Regions from separate parts of the Natranaerovirga pectinivora genome, predicted to be linked through region 3. Evidence: predicted binding sites of a transcription regulator. Region 3 holds the regulator's gene; each other region holds the start of a gene.
The links. The regulator Rex, encoded in region 3, represses fermentation and respiration genes when NADH is low (regulators of the CRP and FNR family bind a similar motif). The targets are predictions, from matches to a motif close to ATTGTTAANTANTTAACAAT.

Region 1: serC (3-phosphoserine/phosphohydroxythreonine transaminase) is a predicted target of Rex. The motif match lies at 5,348-5,367, and genes of this name have one in related genera.
Region 2: rsxC (electron transport complex subunit RsxC) is a predicted target of Rex. The motif match lies at 5,934-5,953, and genes of this name have one in related genera.

The regions. Positions count from the first base shown of each region.
Region 1 covers NZ_SMAL01000002.1:406,193-414,346, reverse strand. Annotated here, with positions in the region: gene hflK (FtsH protease activity modulator HflK) at 1-38, opposite strand, end outside; gene EDC18_RS04360 (DUF1015 domain-containing protein) at 159-1,406, opposite strand; gene EDC18_RS04355 (methyl-accepting chemotaxis protein) at 1,431-2,825, opposite strand; gene EDC18_RS04350 (phosphoglycerate dehydrogenase) at 2,934-4,094, opposite strand; gene serC (3-phosphoserine/phosphohydroxythreonine transaminase) at 4,139-5,221, opposite strand; gene ilvB (biosynthetic-type acetolactate synthase large subunit) at 5,522-7,186, opposite strand; gene ilvD (dihydroxy-acid dehydratase) at 7,400-8,154, opposite strand, start outside.
Region 2 covers NZ_SMAL01000004.1:113,686-121,839, forward strand. Annotated here, with positions in the region: gene EDC18_RS07570 (Maf family protein) at 1-168, opposite strand, end outside; gene EDC18_RS07575 (DUF4321 domain-containing protein) at 184-447, opposite strand; gene EDC18_RS07580 (RnfABCDGE type electron transport complex subunit B) at 790-1,587, opposite strand; gene rsxA (electron transport complex subunit RsxA) at 1,609-2,181, opposite strand; gene rsxE (electron transport complex subunit RsxE) at 2,194-2,865, opposite strand; gene EDC18_RS07595 (RnfABCDGE type electron transport complex subunit G) at 2,867-3,448, opposite strand; gene EDC18_RS07600 (RnfABCDGE type electron transport complex subunit D) at 3,435-4,391, opposite strand; gene rsxC (electron transport complex subunit RsxC) at 4,403-5,722, opposite strand; gene EDC18_RS07610 (ATP-binding protein) at 6,054-6,602, opposite strand; gene EDC18_RS07615 (DRTGG domain-containing protein) at 6,605-6,940, opposite strand; gene EDC18_RS07620 ([Fe-Fe] hydrogenase large subunit C-terminal domain-containing protein) at 6,962-8,154, opposite strand, start outside.
Region 3 covers NZ_SMAL01000003.1:29,424-37,577, reverse strand. Annotated here, with positions in the region: gene EDC18_RS05010 (hydratase) at 1-1,313, shown strand, start outside; gene abc-f (ribosomal protection-like ABC-F family protein) at 1,398-3,305, opposite strand; gene EDC18_RS05000 (redox-sensing transcriptional repressor Rex) at 3,443-4,096, shown strand; gene EDC18_RS04995 (hypothetical protein) at 4,234-4,845, shown strand; gene acpS (holo-ACP synthase) at 4,842-5,216, shown strand; gene EDC18_RS04985 (NAD(P)H-hydrate dehydratase) at 5,213-6,736, shown strand; gene alr (alanine racemase) at 6,831-7,988, shown strand.

The DNA.
Region 1 (8,154 bases), on a different contig from region 3:
ATATCAATGACTTCTTCAGTAAAATCTCTATTGTTCATTTCAATCCCTCCTATATATCATACTCTTTCATTATACTATAAACAAATTGGTATATGTTATTTTTTTCTTTAAAATATGTATCTACAAAGAAAATGTGTGCAATGCACACATTTTCTTTGTTATTTATCAATGGTATTTATAAAAATACCACTTCTAAGTTTAGGCTCAAACCATGTTGATTTTGGTGGCATCAGTTTATCAGCATCGGATACCTCAAATAACTCTTCAATAGATGTTGGGTACATTGAAAAAGCAACTTTCATATCTGATGTAGCTCTTTTTTCTAACTCTTTTAATCCTCTTATTCCACCAACGAAATCAATCCTATCATCTACTCTTGGATCTTTAATATTCAATATTGGATCTAGTAAGTAATCTTGTAATAATGATACATCTAATTTTTTAACAGGATCCTCATTATCTACTAAAGCCTTATCTATAGTTAACTTATACCAATTATCATTTAAAAACATTCCAAAAGTTTCTTTTTCAGTAGGTTGAAATGGTTCTTCTCCAATAAGTTCAACTTCAAAAGATTTGCTTATTTCTTCAATTAGTGATCCTTCATCATTACCATTTAAGTCTCTAACCACTCTATTATATGGTAAAATCATTAATTCATCTTGTGGGAAGATTACTGATAAGAAATAATTAAACATTTCACTTCCATTATATCCTGGATTCTCTTCTCTTCTTTTTAATCCTACTTTTACCGCTGAAGCTGTTCTATGATGCCCATCAGCAATATATGTGTTTTCTATAGCCACAAATGCTTTTTCAATGGCTTCAATTTTTTCATCTTCATTAATAATCCATACAGTATGTCCAATATTATCATCTGCAACAAAATCATAGATTGGTTTGTTAGCTTCTTTAACTTCATCTACTATGTTTTTAATTGTATCATTTGAACGGTAGGCTAAAAAGATTGGGCCCGTTTGAGCATTACAGTAGTCCACGTGATTAATTCTATCTTGCTCTTTTGCTTCTCTGGTTTTTTCATGTTTTTTAATAACATTATTAATATAATCGTCTATTGATGAACAAGCAACAAGTCCTGTTTGTTTTCTACCATCCATAGTTAATTGGTATAAGTAGAAGACTTTTTTATCCTCTCTTATAAAAATCCCTTCATTTATCATTTCATTTAAAGTATCTCTTGCTCTTAAGTAAACTTGTTGATCATATGTGCTTACTGAACTTTCTAATTGTACTTCAGCACGATCGATTTTCAAAAAAGAATTCGGCTGATTTTTTACAATTTCTTTAGCCTCTTCTCTATTTACTACATCATATGGTAATGCTGCTACATTTTTAACTTCTTTGTCTGTTGGCCTTACAGCAGCAAATGGTTTAATTATAGCCATTTTTTCTTCCTCCTAGATTTAACCCTATAGTATATTTTTAATAATGTCCATATTTTTAATTAACTCTTCTAGTGGTGCTTTCATCTTACCATAATTTAATTTTGCACTATCAATATTCCCACTATAATAATCTTTTATAATAAGATCTGCTAACCTATGTAATTCATTATGATTCTTTCCAATAGCTTGGAACTCAGCTTTGTTAATTAAAGCTGTATCGTCAATATTGAAATACCATGTTCCTAATTTACAAGCTTTTGGATTGTTCATTTTCTCTAATTCTAGCTTTTCAAATCCTAATAACATGTTTTGAATTCTATATACAAACATCACGTGGTCCGTTTTATATATCTCAATCCACTCTTTAAAACTAATATATGGTGAGTATCTTGATAGTCTACCTCTCACTCTATCATTCAACCTTGCCATCTCGAAAATCAATTTTCCTGTTTCATTACAGTATTCATCCAAATACTTTGATTCTTCTGATAGACCATTCATATCTTTTGTTATCGTATCCATAACAGTATCTTGTTCAATTATTGTTCTTGCAATTCTAGATATTGTTTCATTTATTTGACCCATATAATCGTTTATTTTTATGACAGAATCAACAGATGTTGATACAAGGTTATTACCATTTTCTAATTGGTTTGATGTACTATTCATATTTTCAACTAAGACATTAATGTCACCTTGTAATTCTTTTATAATTTCTTCAATATCAATGGCTGAGTTTTTAGTGCTTTCTGAAAGTTTTCTTACTTCATCAGCAACTACTGCAAATCCTAATCCATGTTCCCCTGCTCTTGCAGCCTCTATACTTGCATTTAAAGATAATAAATTTGTTTGTTCTGCAATGCTTTTTACAACATCAATAATTTTTGTAATAGATTGCATTTTATCGTTAAAATTATCAACTCTTTCACTTATCTCTTGAATGTCTTCAAAGGATTTTTTTACGAATGCAATTGACTCCTTTATATTCTCTACACTTTCTTTTGAATTCTTGTAGGTTTCATTAGTAAACTCAACAATTTGCTGAGTATTATTACTAACTTCTTCTACTGATGCCTTTAATTCTTCACTTGAACTAACCATACTATCTAAGGAATTGTTTTGATTCCTCACACTATTTAACATGCTCGAAACAAAATCCACTTGGGTCACGTTATTAATAGATTTATTTAATGTATCAATTACTTCATTACCATTAAATAAATCCAATAGTTCATTGAATCTCTTAGTAAGCTCTTTGTTCTCAAATTTGTCGTCATCTACATAAAAAGATTTATTAGATTTAAAGTTCTCATTAATATCTTTAAGTACTTCTATTATAGTATCAATGTCATTATTATTATCTTGTCTAATCACTTGGTTTCGTAGCTGTTTATTCGATTTCCTTTTAAAGTTTATCATTTATCTCAGCCCTCTCGTTATTAGTTGTAATACTAATTCTATTATATCCATGTATATAGAAAAGAGCTGCCTAAAAAACGTCTGATTTTTGGGCAGCTCAACCTGTTACTATATTACTCTTACTTTAACGATGCCTTCAATATTTTCTAATTCTTTTACGATGTTTTCTGCTACTTCATTTTCAACATCAATTAATGTATAAGCCCATTGTTGCTTGCTCTTATTAATCATATCTACAATATTTATATTGTTGTTAGCCAATAAAGTTGTAATTTGGCCAACCATATTAGGTACATTTTTGTGATTAATTGCTACTCTAGCCGCCGTTTGACAAACACCCATATTACATGCTGGATAATTAACTGAATTTGTTATATTTCCATTTAATAAGTAATCTTTTGTTTGAATTACTGCCATTATTGCACAATTATCTTCTGATTCTGGTGTAGAAGCCCCTAAGTGAGGTATAGAAATAACATTCTCCATTGACACTACTTTTTCATTAGGGAAATCTGTAACGTATTTAGCTACTTTACCTGATTTTATTGCTTCTTCTAAGTCATCATCATTAACTAACTCGCCTCTTGAAAGATTAATAATACGTACATTATCTTTCATTTTGGCAAAAGCATCTTTATTAATCATACCTTTTGTTTCTGCTATTACAGGAACATGTATTGATATATAATCACATTCAGCAAAGATTTCATCTAAGTTAATAGATCTTTTTACTGCTCTTGATAAACTCCAAGCGGCTTCAACAGAAATAAATGGATCATACCCTAGAACTTCCATTCCTAATCCAACTGCTGTATTAGCAACTAAAGCACCAATAGCACCTAAGCCAATAACACCCATTTTTTTACCTAATATTTCTGGTCCTACAAATTGTGATTTGCCTTTTTCTACTTTTGCTGCTACTTCGCTATCTCCTTCAAGACCTTTTACCCAGTTGATACCACCAACAATATCTCTTGAAGATAATAATAGACTTGCGATTACTAATTCTTTTACACCATTTGCATTGGCTCCTGGCGTATTAAAAACAACAACACCTTTTTCAGAACATTTATCAATGGGTATATTATTTACCCCTGCCCCTGCTCTACCAATAGATTTTACTGAATCAGATATTTCAAAATCATGCATTTTAAAACTTCTAAGAAGTATGGCATCCGCATCATCGGTTTCTACTATTTGATATAGATCTTTTTCTAATAAATCTAATCCTTGGTTTGAAATAGGATTTAGACAACGAATTTTTTTCATTATTTTCCCACCTTCATTATTTTTTAGCTACTTATTCTTTACTATTAGCTGTTTTTAGCTTCAAATTCTTTCATAAAGTCAACAAGCTTTTGAACACCTTCAACTGGCATTGCATTATAAATACTTGCTCTCATACCACCAACTGAACGGTGACCTTTTAAAGTAACAAACCCTTTGGCAGCAGCTTCTTTAATAAATTGAGCATTTAATTCTTCTGTAGGAAGGATAAATGGAATATTCATTAAGGATCTGTCTTTTTTCTCAGCTGTTCCTGAAAATAATTTGCTTTCATCTAAGTAGTTATATAAGATATTTGCTTTTTCATTATTGATTTTTTCCATTGCTGAAACGCCACCTAATTTTTTAATCCACTCAAATACAAGTCCAGCAATATAAATACTGTATGTTGGAGGCGTGTTAAACATAGAATCATTATCTACATGTGTTTTATAATCTAACATAGTTGGTACAGAAGCATCGGCATGACCTATTAAATCTTCACGAATAATAACAACTGTAACACCAGCAGGTCCAATATTTTTTTGAGCACCCGCAAAAATAATGCCATATTGAGATACATCTATTTTTTCTGATAAGATATTAGATGACATATCACCTACTAATGGCTTTCCTTTAGTATCAGGTAATGTTGTAAAACGTGTACCATAAATAGTATTATTATTCGTAATGTATACATAATCTGCATCTTCTGATAAATCTAGTGATTCTACATCTGGAATGTAATTAAAAGTTTTATCTTCTGAAGATGCTTTAACCACAACTTCGCCGAATTTTTTAGCTTCTGATATTGCTTTTTTAGACCAAGCACCTGTATTAAGCATTAATGCCTTTTTATGTTTAGTCATTAAATTCATTGGGATCATTGCAAATTGTAAAGATGCCCCACCTTGTAAAAACAATACTTTATAGTTATCAGGTATTTCCATAATCTCTCTTAGCGTTTTTTCTGCATTATTTATTATTTCTTCATATGCTTTGGAACGATGGCTCATTTCCATAACGGACATACCTGTTCCTTTATAGTTAACCATTTCTTGGGCTGCTTGTTCTAGAACTTCTACAGGTAAAGTTGCTGGACCTGCTGAAAAATTATAAACACGATTCATTTAGATAACCTCCTTTTAATATAAAGAAATCGATTAAAATTATTGTATTATACTAATCTTTTTGCGATTTCACACTTATTTTTATGATAAACTATTACCATAAATTAGTCAATAGTGATACTCTTACTTGTTAAAGTTTTAACTCTTTTTGTTGACAATAAAACCAACCATTCCTAGGATTTAAGTCTCTATAGATTTAGAAAACATACCTTTATATATTTTTTCTTATATAAACATAAGATAAGCTTAAGAATACATCTATAGTCCCCACTTTAATCCTTGAGATAGTTGGTTAAATCTTTACTCTCCTACCATAATATTATCAATTGGAGCACCTGGCGCTACCATAGGCCACACCTTATCATCTTTATCGATCTCACAATTAATTATAACTGGTCTCTTTTCTTCAATGGCTTTCTTTAATACTTCTTCTACCTCTTCTTTTTCTGTCAGATTATATCCAACCGCACCAAATGCTTCTGCTAATTTAACATAATCAATATCTCTATCTAATGTGGTATAAGAATATCTCTCTTCATAGAATAGATTCTGCCATTGACGAACCATTCCCAATACGTGATTGTTCATAACAAGTACGATTAATGGTAAGTTATATCTTACCGCTGTTGCAATTTCATTTAGATTCATTCTGAAACTGCCATCACCAGCAATATTAACTACCACCTTATCTGGGTTAGCTACTTGAGCACCAATACAAGCCCCAAATCCATATCCCATAGTTCCTAAACCACCAGAGGATAGAAATGTTCTAGGATGATTATACTTGTAAAACTGTGCTGCCCACATTTGATGTTGTCCAACTTCTGTTGTTATGATAGCTTCTCCATTGGTCACTTCATACAGCTTTTCTAGAACATATTGAGCCGTTAGACAGGTATCCTTATATTTAAGCGGATATTTTTGCTTTAACTCAGTAACTTCTGTAATCCACTCTTCTCTATCCATTGGCTCAAGGCTATTATTAATTTTTTCTAAAGCGCCTTTTATATCCCCAATAATATGATGATATGTTTTAATGTTCTTATTGACTTCTGCTGGATCAATATCAATATGCAATACTTTTGCTCTTTTAGCAAAACTATCTGCTTTTCCAATAACTCTATCACTAAATCTAGCGCCAATAACAACTAATAAATCACAGTGTGTAATGCCTATATTAGAAGCTTTACTACCATGCATTCCTACCATACCTGTATACAATGGGTGTTCTCCAGGAAATCCACCTTGACCCATCAAACTACATGTTACGGGTGCTTGAATGGTTTCAGCAAATTTTAACAAATTATCAGCTGCCTCAGATAATATTACCCCACCACCAGCATAGATAAATGGTTTTTTAGAGGCTTTTATAAGTTCAATAGCCACATCAAGGGATGTACTATCAATCTCATCTAAACTTCTATCAACTACTTTGGGCTCAGCTTTTATATATTCAGTTTTATTAATTGTAATATCTTTAGGAATATCAATTAATACAGGCCCTGGTCTGCCTTCTTGAGCAATATAAAAAGCCTCTCTAATGGTATCTGCCAAGTCTTTTACATCTTTAACGATATAATTGTGTTTTGTAATAGGCATTGTTATGCCCGCCGTATCAACTTCTTGAAAACTATCTCGACCTAATAAAGAAACTGGCACATTTCCTGTAATAGCAACCATAGGCACTGAATCCATATAAGCTGTTGCAATTCCCGTCACAAGATTTGTTGCCCCTGGTCCTGATGTTGCAATAACAACACCTACTTTACCCGTTGATCTGGCATAACCATCAGCGGCATGGGATGCACCTTGCTCATGAGATGTTAGAATATGTCTAATTTCTTTACTACTTTTATAAAGTTCATCGTATATATTTAAAACAGCTCCACCTGGAAACCCAAATATAGTATCTACATTTTGCTCTTTTAAGCACTCAATTAAAATTTGTGCACCTGTTAATAACACAAGCATCACTCCTTTCTATTTTATGTATAATTGTTTTATTTTTTTATCTTATGATTACCCGACACGTTTATTCAAGGAATATATAATGGTTTTGGCGTCGACCGGCTGAAAGGAAAGGCAGCCAAAATCATTATATATTCCTTGAATAAACCACTGACCAAACCTTATAAAATAACCCCACCACTATAAGTAGCGGGGTTAATGGTTTATCAATTAAGCCTTTAATACAGCACCTGTATTAGCAGAAGTAACCAAAGCCGCATATCTAACAAGATACCCTTTATCAATCTTAGGAGGTCTTGGCTTCCATTCTTTTTGTCTGCTTTCTAACTCAGCATCATCTACTTCTAAGTGAATACTATAGTTAGGAATATCAATAGAGATAATATCCCCTTCTTGTACCAATGCAATTGGTCCCCCAACTGCTGCTTCTGGAGAAACATGTCCTATGGATGCACCTTTTGTAGCACCACTAAAACGTCCATCTGTAAGAAGAGCAACTTGTTTATCAAGACCCATTCCAGCCAATGCAGAAGTTGGTGATAACATCTCACGCATCCCTGGTCCACCTTTTGGTCCTTCATAGCGTATAACAACCACATCTCCAGCTTTAATATCGCCACCTAATATAGCTTTAATGGTATCTTCTTCGCTATCAAATATTCTTGCTGGTCCTGTATGTTTCATCATTTCATCTGCAACAGCAGATCTTTTTACAACACATCCAAGTGGGGCAATATTACCTTTTAATACAGCTATACCACCAGTAGCACTATAAGGTTCTTCAATATTTCTAATAACTGTATTGTTTCTATTAACACTACTCTCAATATTTTCACCAATGGTTTTACCTGTTACTGTCATAATATCAAGATGTAATAAATCTTTTTTACTTAACTCTTTCATAACGGCTTGAACGCCACCTGCTTCATATAAATCTTGTATATGATGATGTCCAGCAGGGCTTA
Region 2 (8,154 bases), on a different contig from region 3:
TACAGATTCTGCTTTTCCCTGAGATAAATTTTTTACTAATGAACTTGGCTCTTTGATGTCACATATACTTTCATCAAAATCACTTGTTATTGTCTGAAATGGAATTTTTAGTGATTGTAGTATTTCTTTTCTCCTTGGAGACTTAGATGCTAGTACAATTTTTCTCAAGTGTTTTCACCTAACCTATAATTTTCTATATACAAAAATTGAAATTGCAATCCCTATTAAACTTGCTAATGTAATTTTAAAAGCAATTCTAAATTCAAGAAATAATATGCCTAAATCCAACTTCAAAGGTGATTCAAGTCCAAAGTCTCCACCTACATTTAACCAGTCAAAGTATCTTGTGCCTTCTCCTAATTCTCCAAGAAAGCCTCCTAATACGATACCTGCTAAAACTAATAAAAATAAAGCCCACCCGTTTTTTTCTTTTCGATTATAAGCCAAAGTACCACCCCTTGTATACTATTTTGTTCATTTTAACTCAACTTATGCATCTTACTCGTATAAGCGCCTAGTTTCATTGAAAATAAAAACTTTATGCCCTTTGGAGCAGTCTTTAAATTTTTATTTTCATTCCGTATATATTTTAACATAAGACTGTTTTTTTGTATATATTATTAAGTAACACTAGTTAATTCTTACTAAATTCGACACCAATCATCGTACTTACTTTAAACACATTCCTTTAAAATAGTAAAAACAAACATCAGGGTAGGTATTTCTTAGAAATACCTACCCTGATGTATTATAATATTTGATTTCATTTTATAGAATATTTCTAAATAATTAAGCCGATGTTATGATCTTAACTGGACATTTTTCCGCACATGCATTACACATTGTACATTTTTCATAATCCACTTTTGCAATATTGTCTTCTACTATTATAGCGTCAAACTCACAAGCTTTAACACATAGACGACATGCAATACATCCAACTGAACAAGATGCTTTTACATCTTTTCCTTTTTCTCTAGAATTACATTGAACTCTTACTTTACTATCTGTAGGTATAATTTCAATTAATCTCTTAGGACAAGATTTTACACACATACCACATCTTGTACATTTGTCTTCATTGATAATAGCAATACCATCAACAATATCAATGGCATCAAATTGACAAGCTCTAACACAAGTTCCTAGACCAAGACACCCGTATTCACAAGCTTTTGATCCTTTACCTGGCGCTGCATGTGCCATTTTACAATCCATTGCTCCATCATAAATGTACTTTTCTTTTGCTGTTTCACAAGTGCCATTACATTTTACAAAAGCTACTTCTCTTGCTGTTTCACCAGCTTCAATGCCTAAAATACTGCCAATATTTTCTGCTGTTGATGCACCACCAACTGGACAAGCGTGTACAGCAGCTTCACCACCAACAATAGCTTTAGCTAATGGGTCACATCCTGTATAACCACAAGCGCCACAGTTAACCCCTGGTAATGCAGCTTTAACTGCTTCAACTAAAGGATCTACTTTAATGGCAAATATTTTACCAGCAATTCCTAAAATCAAACCAAATACAATACCAATTCCACCAATAACTAATGCGGGATATAATATATTATTAAAATCCATAAGTCTCTAGCCTCCCAACTATTATATAAGCCCAGCAAAACCTAAAAAGGCAATTGCCATTAGACCTGCTGAAACCAATACTATTGGATACCCTTTAAATGCTTCAGGAATATTGTTAAATTCTAATCTTTCTCTAATACCTGCTAACAATACAATTGCAATTGTAAACCCTAGTGCGGCACCTAATGCATAAACAACACTTTGAATTAATGAATAACCTTCTTGAATATTTGTAATTGCAACACCAAGTACAGCACAATTTGTTGTGATTAGTGGTAAGAAAACCCCTAATGCTTGATATAAAGTTGGACTCGCTTTTTGAATGATCATCTCAACCAACTGAACCAAAGATGCAATAACAAGTATAAAAGCAATTGTGTACATAAACTCTATATTTAGAGGATCTAAAATAAATGTATAAACAACATATGCAATGATTGAAGCCAATGTCATAACGAATGTAACGGCAAGGCCCATACCTGTAGCCGTTTCCACTTTTTTAGAAACACCTAAGTAAGGACAGATACCTAAGAATCTTGCTAATACAACGTTATTAACTAATGCTGCCCCAACAAATAATAAAATCAATTCCATCTAAACCCCTCCTTAAGCTTTCTTCATTTTTTTATTTTTAATATTATTAAATATTGCTAATAAGAATCCTAGTACGAAAAACGCACCCGGTGCAAGTACAAAGATACCAATAGCTTCGAACTGCTCACCAATTACTTGCAAACCAAATAATTGACCATCTCCAAGTAAATTATAAATAAAACCTGTAATAGCATTCATTACTTCAAAGCCAAAGATTGCTCCTGCACCAAGAAGTTCACGCACTGCACCAATTAATGTAAGTGCAAGGGTAAACCCAAGACCCATACCTACACCATCAAAGACAGCTGGCAATAATTTGTTCTTAGATGCATAGGCTTCTGCACGACCTAAAATAACACAGTTAACAACAATAAGCGGAATAAAAATTCCTAATTGATCATGTAAATTAGGTATATACCCTGCCAAAATTAAGTCAATCATTGTAACGAAAGATGCAATAACAACAATAAATGCTGGTATACGCACTTTATTAGGTATAATATTTCTAAGTAGGGAAATAACAAAGTTAGCAGCTATAAGAACGGCCATTGTTGCTAATCCCATCCCCATACCATTGTAAGCACTTGTTGTAACGGCTAAGGTTGGACACATACCTAATATTTGAATAAAAATAGGATTCTCTGTAAAAATACCAGTTTTTAGTCTATTTATAAAACCATTCATATTACTGTGCCCCCCCTAAATGTTCATTATAATAATTTACTGCTTTATTAACACCATTTACAACTGCCTCAGAAGATACAGTTGCAGAACTAATAGAATCAATTGTATTATCACCTGAAGTTCCTGATGAACCTAACTTAAACGGTTCAGCCACTTCATCTTTAAACTGGTTTTTGAATCCTGCTTCAGTGATCCTTGAACCTAATCCAGCCGTTTCTGTATGGCTTATAATTTCTATACCATTAATGGTACCCTCTGAACTAATACCAACTGCAATAGTAATTCTTCCATAATACCCTCTGTTATTATCAAGAATAAAATTATAACCAATTACAGCATTATCCTTAATAATCTCAAGAACTTCTCTAATCTCAATAGCTGTATCTCCATCATTAATTACATCAAGAGGGTTATAAGTATCCACTTCTGGGGTAATACTATCTAATGCAGCATATTGTCTTAACATTCCTTGTTCAGCGATTGCATCTTTTGTTAATTCATAAACCAAACCAAGTAATGCGCCAGATATTAATGTAATTGCAAATAAGATTAATGCATTTTTAAAGATATTATTTTTTCCCATGGGAATCCCCCTCTCCAAATGCTTTTGGAATAGTGAATCTCTCTATAATTGGAACCCATAAATTCATAAATAAGATTGCATAACTTACACCTTCAGGCATACCACTGTAAAGTCTGATTACAGCTGTAACAATACCTGCACCAATAGCAAAAATTATTTGCCCTTTAGGTGTTACTGGTGAAGAAGCATAGTCTGTTGCCATAAAGAAAGCCCCAAGTATTAAACCACCTGTAAATACATGGTAAGATAAATAATTAATATCAAAGCCATTGCCATTAAAAAATTGGATTGCAGCAATAACGGCAATAGTTGTACCGATATATACAAATGGAATTCTCCAAGTAATTACTTTTCTAATTAATAGATAAGCTGCTCCTATTAATAAGGCTGCTGCTGAAACTTCTCCTAAACTTCCACCGATGTTTCCTAAAAAGGCATCTTGAAGCGATGGCATATTTCTACCACCAGCTTTTAATATATCTAATGGCGTCGCTGATGTCACACTATCAAAGGACCAAATAGACATAATTCTTGGGAATGACAATACTAAAAATGCTCTCGCAGCTAATGCTGGGTTCATAAAGTTTTGTCCTAAACCACCAAAAATTTGTTTAACAACTATAATAGCAAAAGCACTACCTATCACAGGAATCCAAAAAGGAACTGTATATGGTATATTTAATGCTACGAACAACCCTGTAAGTGCTGCACTTAAATCAGTAACGGTATTTTTTCTACCCGTTGCCTTTTGAAAAAGCCATTCCGATGCAACAGCACCTAATATAGCTAAAATTGTAACAATTAAAGCCCTGCTGCCAAAGTTATACACAGCAAAAAAAGTTGCTGGTAAAAGAGCTATAATAACATCTCTCATAATGGTTTGTGTTGATTCATTTGAACGCATATGAGGAGATGAGGATACAACTAACATATTATCTGTCATCTAAACCACCCCTATTTTTTTCTATTTGCTAATATTTCACGTCTAGTCGTTTTAATTGTTTGTGCGATATGTCTTTTGGATGGACAGGTGTATGAACAACTTCCACATTCACAACATTCCATTCCTTTGTACTTTAAGAACATTGCTTCATCTTTTCTTAATGCGTATTGGTTAAGATACATTGGCAACAAGCCATTTGCACATGCACCAACACATTTCCCACATCTAATACAGCTAGATTCTTCAAATAACTCTGCTTCTTTTTTTGTTAAGCATATAATACCTGATGAACCTTTCATAATTGGTAAATCAGTTGAAAATACCGTTAAGCCCATCATTGGGCCACCTGCTATAATTTTCACAGGCTCTTCTATAAAGCCGCCTGCCGCTTCAATTAACTCTTCAAAGTTTGTTCCAATTCTTACTTTAATGTTTTTAGGCTCTTTTATAGCACCACCTGAAACAGTTACGATTCTGCGCATTAAAGGTCTTCCTCTGTGAATTGCTCTGTGGATTGCAATAACTGTATCAATATTTTGTACAATACAACCAACATCTAAAGGCAACATTCCTGAGACGAAAGTTCTTCCTGTAACAGCATTAATAAGCTGCTTCTCTGCACCTTGTGGATACTTAGTTTTCAGAGCTACAACTTCCATTCTTTCTTCGTCTTTTACTAACTCTTTAAGAATTTTAATACCTTCTGGTTTATTGTTTTCTATGGCAATTACACCTTTTGCTTCTGGGAATAATTTAAGAATTATTTTTAAACCTAGAATAATTCTATCAGGTTCTTCTAACATAACTCTATAATCTGAAGTAAGATAGGGTTCACATTCCGCACCATTTACCACAATATAATCAATTTTTTTCTCTGGTGGCGGTGTTAATTTAATATGTGTTGGAAAACAAGCACCACCCATTCCAACAATTCCAGCTTCTCTAATAATTTTTCTAATTTCTTCTGGTGTTAACTCATCAATATTCTCTCTTGGTTGAATGCTTTCATGTTCTTCATAAAGGCCGTCATTCTCAATAATAATAGCTTCTACTTTTGAACCGTTTGGTACTAGGACAGGCTTAATATCTTTTACTGTTCCAGATACTGAGCTAATAATTGGTGAAGCAAAAAACGCATCCGTATCTCCAATTTTTTCTCCTAATAATACACGATCACCTTTTTTAACCAATGGTTTACAAGGTGCTCCTAAATGTTGAATAAGCGGAAAAACCAAATCTCCTTTTGGAAGAATATACTCAACTGGCTTATTCATTGTAGCTTCTTTGAAATCTTTAGGATGAATTCCCCTTTTAAATGTCAAAGCCCCCATGATAGACCTCCTATTTATATATGATTATTGTATACAGTGTTAACTTTATAATAATACAAATAACCAATAAGCACAACGATTGATAAAAACTCTACAAAGGATGTAATCTCAACCAAATTCAAGGCCTTACCCTTGTTTCTTAATTTAATCAGTAGCCTTTCTCAACATTTTTTTACAAAATTTGTTGAAAAAAAATAATAATCATCTATTCATTGTGAAATGATTATCATTCTTTTGGTATTAAACACCAATAATTTTTATTATCTGTTAATGATTATAATTAAAATAACTAAATTATAACAAATTTTTAGAGTAAATAAGTCAATTTTACCTAAATATTATATAATTCACTAATATTTTCTTTGATGTATTCTTTTAACCATAGGTATATTTTAGGATTATTTATTGATAGTTCATTACCTAATATTTCATAAATTTCCTTAGATGTTATTTCAAATTTTTTATTGTTATATAAATGTCTGTAGCTAAAATTACTCTTGTCCATGGATATTATAATGCCTGCAATTGACGTTGGCAAATCACCTAACGGGGGCCTATCAATATGATTGTATGCCATGGAAGCAGTGATTTTAGTACCTTGGTTTTTTTTTGATTGTATTACTAGATTCCCATTACATTGGTTACAGGTTTGATCAAATAAGGGAATTCCTAAACCAATTTTTCTTAGTGTTCTACTGGTAACAAAAGGATCTTTAATGGTGAGTATTAATTCATCATCAATTCCGATCCCATCATCCATAATAATGACTTTTAATAAATTATTTATTAAATCCTCTACAACTTCAACAGTAATATTGTTGGCTTTTGCTCTAACACTATTTGAAACGATATCCGTTATATGCATTGAAATTTCTTTCATAGCTATCCTATTCCTATTTCTATAAGTTCTTTTATCATATCATAAGAAGATTTATTTGAAACTAAAATAGAGATATCTTCTTCATTCGCTTTAATAATTGCATCTTGGTCTATTTCAAAGCCCTCTGTAACTATAATACAAGCAATATTGGTTAAAACAGCTACAGCAACAATATTAATATGACTCTGAATGGTCACCCATACTTGCCCTTCTTTTGCATTTCCCATTACAACACTAAGCAAATCACCAGTAAATCCTCCTTTTACTTCTTTGTTAATCCCTTCTTCTCCTGCAACAATTTTAAGAGATAACTTTTCTATTAATTCCTTTACTGTCATATTTTTCCCACCTTATATTTTTTATTCTTTAATTGAACGTGGTAATTTTTCAGCAAGTTCAACCATACGTTCTGCAAGTTGACCAACTTCTTTTCTTAACATAAATATACAATCTTCAATATTAGCATTTTTTAATACAATGTCTTCTGCCAAAGCTTTACAAGTTGGGGAACCACAGGATCCACAATTAATTTTAGGTAGTTCTTGGTAAATCCTTTCTAATTCTTCCATTTTTTTTATGGCTTCTGATATATCTTCATCTAACCGTAACACTTCTTTAGGCTTTAGAGGTTTTTCCCATGCATAATCCAATGACTCTAATACAAAATGGATATCCCTAGTTTCAGGATGATTCTTATGGTACCTACTTAATTTATCCATTCTACATCGAGATACAAATGGATTCTCAACAGTTAATGGACCGCCTAAGCACCCCCCAGTGCAAGCCAAACATTCAACATATTCCACATTATTCAACTCATTATCTTCAATCATTTCTAGAATTCTAATAACATTTTCTATGCCGTCAACTGCCACATAATTAATGGTTTTTGAAGCACTCACCTCACCTCCAGGTGCCGCCCAAAACATACCTCTATTAGAACTTAATCTTAGATGTTCATAATGATGATCATTCTTTTTTATGGCCTTAACCATAGATTTGTATATGTCTTTAATGGAGATTACCCCATCAACCTCAGACTTCTCTATTAAAGTGGGGTACCTGCTATTGGTGATTTTTGCAGCACACGGAGATATAAAAAATACACCTATATCCTCATCCTTATACCCTTTATCCAAAAAATGGGTTCTTGTCATTCGACCAGTGATTTCTTTAGGCGATAATAATGGCAATATGTTTGGAATTAAAGTAGGAAATCTACTTTGAACAACTTTTACAACAGCTGGACAAGCCGAAGATATTATAGGCTGTTTCCTACTATTGTTTTTAATATATTCCTTCGTTTTTTCTGTTACCAACTCAGCACCTTTTGCAACTTCTATGACTTCATCAAATCCAATATCCTTTAATGCCATAAGAATTTTATTAACATTATGTATGCCCTTAAACTGAGTATATAAAGAGGGTGCTGGAATGGCAATTTTAACCTTATACTGATTAATAATACTTACATCATCTGCTTTGGCCTTCTTAGCCATGTTTTTACAAACTTTAATACACATACCACAGTCAATACATCTTTCATCAATAA
Region 3 (8,154 bases):
TAGAAATTATGGAAAAAGTTGAAAAAGAAGCAAAAGAAATCTTTGGTTCTTCAGAGATTAACTTTGATCTTAAAAGCAAAGTTAAAGATGGTGAAATTTATGTGGATCAAGGTGTTGTAGCAGGCTGTTCAGGTGGTACTTATGACAATATAATCGCAGTAGGAGACATTCTAGACGGTAAATCAGTTGGAAATGGATTATTTCAATTAAGTATATATGCAGGAAGTCAGCCAACATACTTAGATCTTGTGAATAAAGGGACTATAGGAAAAGTAATGGAAGCAGGTGCCATTGTTCGTTCAGCTATCTGTGGCCCTTGTTTTGGTGCTGGTGATACCCCAGCCAATCAAGAATTTTCTATAAGACATACAACAAGAAACTTTCCTAACCGTGAAGGTTCTAAACCTGGAGAAGGTCAAATATCCTATGTGGCACTTATGGATGCTCGCTCAATTGCAGCGACAGCTATTAATGGAGGCAAGTTAACTTCAGCTACTGAATTAGATGTAACATATACAGAACCTAAATATACCTTTAATCCTGCTATTTATGAAAAAAGGGTTTATAATGGTGTTGGCAATGCACAACCAGAGGAAGCACTTATTTTTGGTCCAAACATTAAAGATTGGCCTCAAATACCAAGTTTAACAGATGATTTATTGTTAAAAGTAGTAAGCTATATCACAGACCCTGTTACGACAACGGATGAGCTTATTCCTTCTGGGGAGACATCATCATTCAGATCAAATCCTCATAGATTAGCAGAATTTACACTTAGTAGAAAAGACCCTCAGTATGTTGGTAATTCAAAAGAAGTTCACAAGCTTGAAATAGATAGAGAAGAAGGCATTAACGTTACTGAAAAATATGAAGAGCTTAAAAAGGTATATGACAACATTAGAAAAATAGATGGATATGAAAACATTGATCCGAGTAATATTGGTATTGGAAGCACTATTTTTGCATATATGCCAGGTGATGGTTCAGCCAGAGAACAAGCAGCATCTTGCCAAAGAGTTATTGGTGCTTGGGCTAATATTGCAAAAGAGTATGCAACAAAAAGATATAGATCTAACTTAATTAACTGGGGTATGGTTCCATTTGAAATCAAAGAGGAAATACCATTTGGTAAGAATGATTATATCTTTGTTCCTAAAGTAAAAGAAGCAATTCTTAATGGTGAAGCACAAGTAAAAGCCTATGTTATTGGAGAAGATGCAAAAGAGTTTACTCTTAATATTGGAAGTTTAACAGAAGACGAAAAGAAAATTCTTGTTTCAGGATGTCTTATTAATTTTAATAGAGTCAACTAAATCCAAAACGTAATGAAAAATAATAAGGTTCAAATTTTCATTCTAGATTAGAATGAGAATTTGAACCTTTTATATGCTAATTGTTTATTCTTCTAAATGGGTCTCCCATAGATCATATAAACTTAATAGGGTCATTTCTAAGGCGCTTTTTTCATCATTTAATTCATTTAAAATAATATGATTGGTATAATTTTCTTCTAAACAGAGAGCAGCATCAATCTCTTCAATCCTTTTCTCTTTTTCAAGAATGCTAGCTTCTAATTTTGATAACTCTGCTAGTCTTTTTCGTTCTTTTGCTTGATTTTCTTTCTTCTTGATCCAATCGTCTTTTGTAGAAGCCATTGATTTAGGATCTAGCATATTTTCGTTAGAAATTTCTTTGCTTTGTGTTTCTTTCTTTTCAACAAAGTAATCATAGTTTCCTAAGTAATTGGTAACGCCAGTAGGGGTTAATTCTAAAACCCTAGTAGCGGTTCGATTAATAAAATATCTGTCATGTGATATATATAAAATAGTTCCTGTATATTGGTTTAAGGCATTTTCAAGAACCTCTTTAGAGAAAATATCTAAGTGGTTAGTAGGTTCATCTAAAAGAAGAAAATTGGCTTCTGATAACATAAGTTTTGCAAGGGACAATCGTCCTTTTTCTCCACCACTTAATTGATAAACTTGTTTAAATACATCATCGCCAATAAATAAAAAAGCAGCCAAGATATTTCTGATTTCACCAGTTTTCATATTTGGATAGGCATTAGAGATTTCTTCAATTAAATTATTTGAATCTGTTAAAGAAGTATATTCTTGGTCAAAGTAACCACATTTAACTTTAGATCCTAATTTAACATCACCTGTGTTTCCTTCTAATTCTCCAAGAATGATTTTTAATATAGTGGTTTTACCTGTTCCATTATCTCCAATTAAAGCAATTTTGTCCCCTTTTTTAATATCAAAAGAAATATTTTCAAAAATCATCCGATCATCAAAGGATTTGCTTATGCTATTTACGGCTAAAACATCATTTCCACTAATGACCTGTGGTTCTAATTGAAGATTCATATCTGTTTTTAATTCTTGAGGTTTATCTAATACATCTATTTTGTTAAGAGCTTTCTCCCGACTTCGAGCACGTTTAACAGATTTTTCTCTGTTAAAAGAACGAAGCTGAGTGATAACTTCTTCTTGTTTTTTTATTTCTTTTTGTTGATTCATATAATGTTTTAATTGAACATCCCTGTCAATAGCTTTTTTTTCAGCATAGTCACTATAATTACCAATAAATATTTTGCATTGAGTATTTTCAATCTCAATGATTTTATTAACTGTTTTATTAAGGAAGTAACGATCATGAGAGATAATAATTAAGGAGCCATCATAGGTGTTTATGTAATTTTCTAGCCAGCTAATAGAATTCATATCCAGATGATTTGTAGGCTCATCAAGGAGTATTAAATCAGGTTTCATTAATAATAGTTTTGCTAAAGAAACTCGTGTTTTTTGCCCGCCAGAGAGGGTGTTTATGGTCTTAGAGTGATCTTCTGTAACAAATCCAAGCCCTTTTAAAACCCCTCTAATTTCACTTTGATAGCTATAGCCGTCTAAATCTTCGAATTTTTGTTGTAATTTAGCATACTCATTCATAAGGGTTTCAAGTTGAGTACTAGTAGCTTCTTTCATTTTCTTTTCAACCGTTTTAATTTTTATTTCTAGTTCAAGAATGTCCTTTTTTGAATCTAACATTTCATCATAAATTGTACTATTAGAGTTTAAATCTTGTTCTTGTGATAAATACCCCAAATTAATTTGATTAGGTATGATAATTTGACCTTCGTCTGGAGTTATATGACCTGATAGTATTTTAAACAGTGTTGTTTTTCCTGCACCGTTTACGCCTACTAAGCCTATTTTTTCTCCTTTTTCTATATGAAATGATACATTATTTAAGATTGGTGTAATACCAAAAGATTTGCTGATGTTTTTACAAGCAAGTATCATTTTGAAACCTCCATAATTCATCTTTTGTCATAGTATATGATACCATTCAAAGTGAATAATGAAAAGGTTATAATTGACTTTATGTTCATAAAATAATATAATAATTTAAAGGAAACAATAGTGAGGGAGTGACCAACATGTTACCAGAAAAAAAAATATCAACAGCAGTAATAAAAAGGCTTCCTAGATACTATAGGTATTTAGGGGATTTACTAGAAAATGATGTTGTAAGGATCTCCTCTAAAGAGTTAAGTGAAAGAATGAAAGTAACAGCGTCTCAAATAAGACAAGACTTGAATAATTTTGGAGGCTTTGGACAACAAGGCTATGGATATAATGTTGAGCATCTTTATAAAGAAATTGGTAAAATATTAGGACTAGAAAATAAGTACAATGTTATTATTATTGGAGCAGGTAATCTAGGACAAGCTTTGGCAAATTATACAGATTTCGAAAAAAGAGGATTTATTGTTAAAGGACTTTTTGATGTTAATCCAAGACTCGTAGGTGTAGAAATTAGAGGATTAGAAATTAAAGATATAGATGAAATAGAAAATTTTGTTATAGAAAACAATATTCATATAGCAGCCCTTACTTTACCAAAACAAAAAGCACCAAAAGTTGCAAGTGATTTAGTAAAAGCAGGGATTAAAGGGATTTGGAATTTTGCTCCTATCGATTTAAACTTACCAAAGGATGTAGTAGTAGAAAATGTACATTTATTAGATAGTTTGATGACATTATCTTATACCATAAGTAGAAAAGAGAAAAAGAAAAAACAACAAAAATAAAATACAGTGTGCGTACAAATAAAAGAAGGTGGATATACCTTCTTTTTCTTGATGGGTGAATTCCTATTTAAATAATTCATATAACTCATAGTAAGATATATGAAATAAGATATAATAGATTATAAGGAGGGATGATGATGTTATTTTTAAACCATAAAAAAACTATTGATATACCTATAAATAAGAAAGTGCCTCTACTAACCCTAGATAACCGATGGCATGAGCTGTTTCCAAGTAATAATAAACCTAAAAAAATAGTAGAATTAGAAAATAAATTAAACAAACTTATTCAAGAACAAGGGAAAGTGAATACAGAGTTTAAAGAATATACGTTACTAAAGAAAAAATTCGTTTCAGAAATAATGAATAATATGTCAGAGGCCTTTGAAAAAAAAGATGAAAATGCGTCTAAAAATATGGAAAAAAGCAAAAAATACATAGATGAAATAAATGAAAAACTTATAAAATACGAAATGATTTTAGATGAGTTACCACACAAAATAAAAGAGACAAATGAAGAACTTCTAAAAGTTAGCGTTAATATATGTTATAATGATATGGAGAAAAGCAAAAAAGAAATAGTGAAGTTAAATGAATGGATTGAAGAAACTAAAAGCAAATTAAAAGAAAACATAATTATAAAACAAGAAAAAGAAGAACAAAATCAAAAAGTGTATACATACTTACATGATTTATTAGGATTTGAAATAATTAACTTATTTGATGATGATTATGGTGATGAAGAATGATAAAAGGGATAGGAACAGATATCATAGAGCTTTCTAGAATAGAAAAAGCAATTAGAAACAAAAGTTTTGTAAATAAATACTTTACAGAAAAAGAAATTAATCTATTTATAGAAAGAAATTGGTCTGTTACTACTATTGCAAGTAATTTTGCCATAAAAGAAGCTGTTTCAAAAGTGTTGGGAACAGGTTTTAGAGCAATTGAATTAGTACATATAGAAGTATTAAGAGACTCTTTAGGTAAACCTTATGTCCTTTTATACAGTAAAGCCAAAGAGTTGCAAAAAGAATTAGGAATACAGACTCTCTTTGTATCTACGTCTCATAATAAAGAAAGTGTTGTAGCATTTGCCATTGGAGAAGGTGACTTATGATAAAATTAGTAACTGGAGAGGAAATGCAATTAATTGATTCTTATACCATAAAAGAAATAGGAATACCATCTATGGTACTTATGGAAAGGGCTGCCCTGGGAATTGTAGACCATATATTAAAAAGAAAGCATATTGAAAACGAAAAAGTCTTTATACTTTGTGGTTCCGGGAATAATGGTGGAGATGGGTTAGCTATTGGCAGATTATTGGGTAACAAAGGGATTCGTACTAACATAATGTTACTAAGTGAAAATTATACACAAGAAACATCTATGCAATTAAAAATATTACAGAACTTAAATATAAAAGTAGACAAATATGATGCTGATCAACTAAAGAAGTATATTAGTGAATCAGATTTAATAATAGATGCTATTTTTGGAACTGGGTTAACGCGAGAGGTAATTGGGCATTATAAAGACACTATTCAGTGTGTTAATAATGAAGATAAGTTTGTAATTTCTGTGGATATCCCCTCAGGAATTTGTTCTAAAAGTGGAAAAGTTCTTGGAGTTGCGATAAAAGCAAACTTGACAGTAACTTTTGGACTTAATAAATTAGGTAATGTTTTATATCCTGGCACATTATATGCTTCAAAAACCAATATAGTAGATATAGGATTTCCTAAGAGAGCTTATGATTCTAGAATGCTTAAACATTTTACTTTTGATGAAAATGCCCTCCAAAAATTACCAAAAAGAGAAGCAAGAAGCAACAAGGGAACTTTCGGAAAGGTTCTTGTAATAGCTGGAGCCATAAATATGAGTGGTGCTGCTTTTTTATCAGCTATGGCAGCTTATAAGATAGGTGGTGGTCTAGTTAACATTATGACTCATGAAGAAAATAGGGTTATAATACAAACAAGTATACCAGAAGCAATAGTTACAACATTTAATACGTTAGATAACAAGGAATTAGATAAAACATGTTTTATAGAATTTAAAAGTAGTATTAAAGATGCAAATGTTATCGTAATAGGTCCAGGTTTATCACAGTGTAAAGCAACGAAAGAATTGCTAGAATATGTAATAAGACATTCAAAGGTGCCTATTATCATTGATGCAGACGGTTTAAATGTATTGTCAAATGAATTATCACTTATAAAAGAGCATCAAGTGGAAATCATAATTACACCTCATCCAGGTGAAATGTCCAGGTTGTTAGGGGTGTCAATAAAAGAAGTAACAGAAAATCTAATAGAGAACGCTAATTTTATAAGTAAGAAATACAATATAATTTGTGCTTTAAAAGATGCAAGAACAATAGTTACGAATCCTTTCGATGATGTATACATTAATACTTCAGGAAACAATGGGATGGCGACAGCAGGAGCAGGAGATGTATTGACAGGCATAATTAGTGGCTTAATTGCACAAGGATTAAGACCATATGAAGCTACTTGTTTAGGTGTGTATTTACACGGTTTATCAGGAGATAAAGCTAAGGAACGAGTAGGGGTATACAGTATGATGGCTAGGGATATAATAGAGGAGATTTCTAAAGTTACAAATATAAATTAGCATTTAAGTGGGATTGTTTGAATATAGAAAAGCTGTAGGAAGTATAATATAATAAAGAATTTACAAAGGTTGGCTTTTACAGGAGGAATAAAAGATGGATAAATACTATCGTGTTTTTGCCCATATTGATATGGATTCCATCATACATAATTTAAAAGAAATTATTAGCATTAAGGATAAGAGTACAGAATTAATGGCAATAATCAAAGCAGATGGTTATGGACATGGTGCTGTACCTATTTCAAAGGTTTTAGTGGAAAATGGAGTAGATCGATTAGGCGTGGCGGTAATTGAAGAAGGAATTTCATTAAGAAAAAGTGGCATAACGGCACCTATACTAGTGTTAGGATATACACCAGAATATCAAATACTACAGCTATTAAAATATGACTTGATTCAAACGGTGTTCAAGCGTGAAATGGCAGAAGCTATCTCAAAAACAGCAATAGAGCATTCTCTGATTGCTAAAATACATATAAAATTAGATACAGGTATGGGGCGTATTGGATTTTATCCAAATGAAGAAACATTAGAAATCATAAGGTATATAAACAGTCTACCTAATTTAGAGATTGAAGGCATTTTTACACATTTTTCAACAGCGGATGAAAAGGATAAAACATTTACCATTAACCAGGTTGATTTATTTAATGGTTTTATTTCTAGACTAGAACAATTTGACATTAATATACCAATTAAACATGCTTGTAATAGCGCCGGGTTAATAGATGTTAAAGAGGCACATTACCAATTAATCAGAGCGGGCATTTCTATATACGGGCTATTTCCTTCAATGGATGTTCAAAGAAATGTTAAGCTTAAACCTGCATTATCACTTAAAAGTCATGTTATCTACTTAAAAGAGTTAGAAATTGGCAAACCTGTAAGTTACGGTTGTACATATATTACTGACAAATTAACAAAAGTTGCAACCATACCAGTAGGATACGGTGATGGATATCCAAGGGCGTTATCATCAATAGGCAGAGTACTTATTCAAGGGCAATATGCGCCTATAATAGGAAGAGTTTGTATGGATCAATTTATGGTTGATGTGACACATATCGATAATGTTAAAGATGGAGATGAAGTTGTGCTTATAGGAACACAAGGGGAGAATACTATAACGGTTGAAGAGATTGCAGAATTAACAAATACGATTAATTATGAAATTATATGTGGGTTAGGAAAAAGAATACCAAGGGTGTATACGAGTAAAAGCAATTTGATTCACACGATAGATTATTTTTAAGATGAAAGTAATAACAAAGCATCTTTCAATAAAATTTATATCTCGTGTCAAGTAAGAGGCATAAGGCGTTAAAGTTTTTGGTTAAAGGTTATAATTTGCTTTTTCATATTCTAAAAGTATATGAGAATAGTTTTTGGGAATACTAATAATAAATAAAGATTCTCTT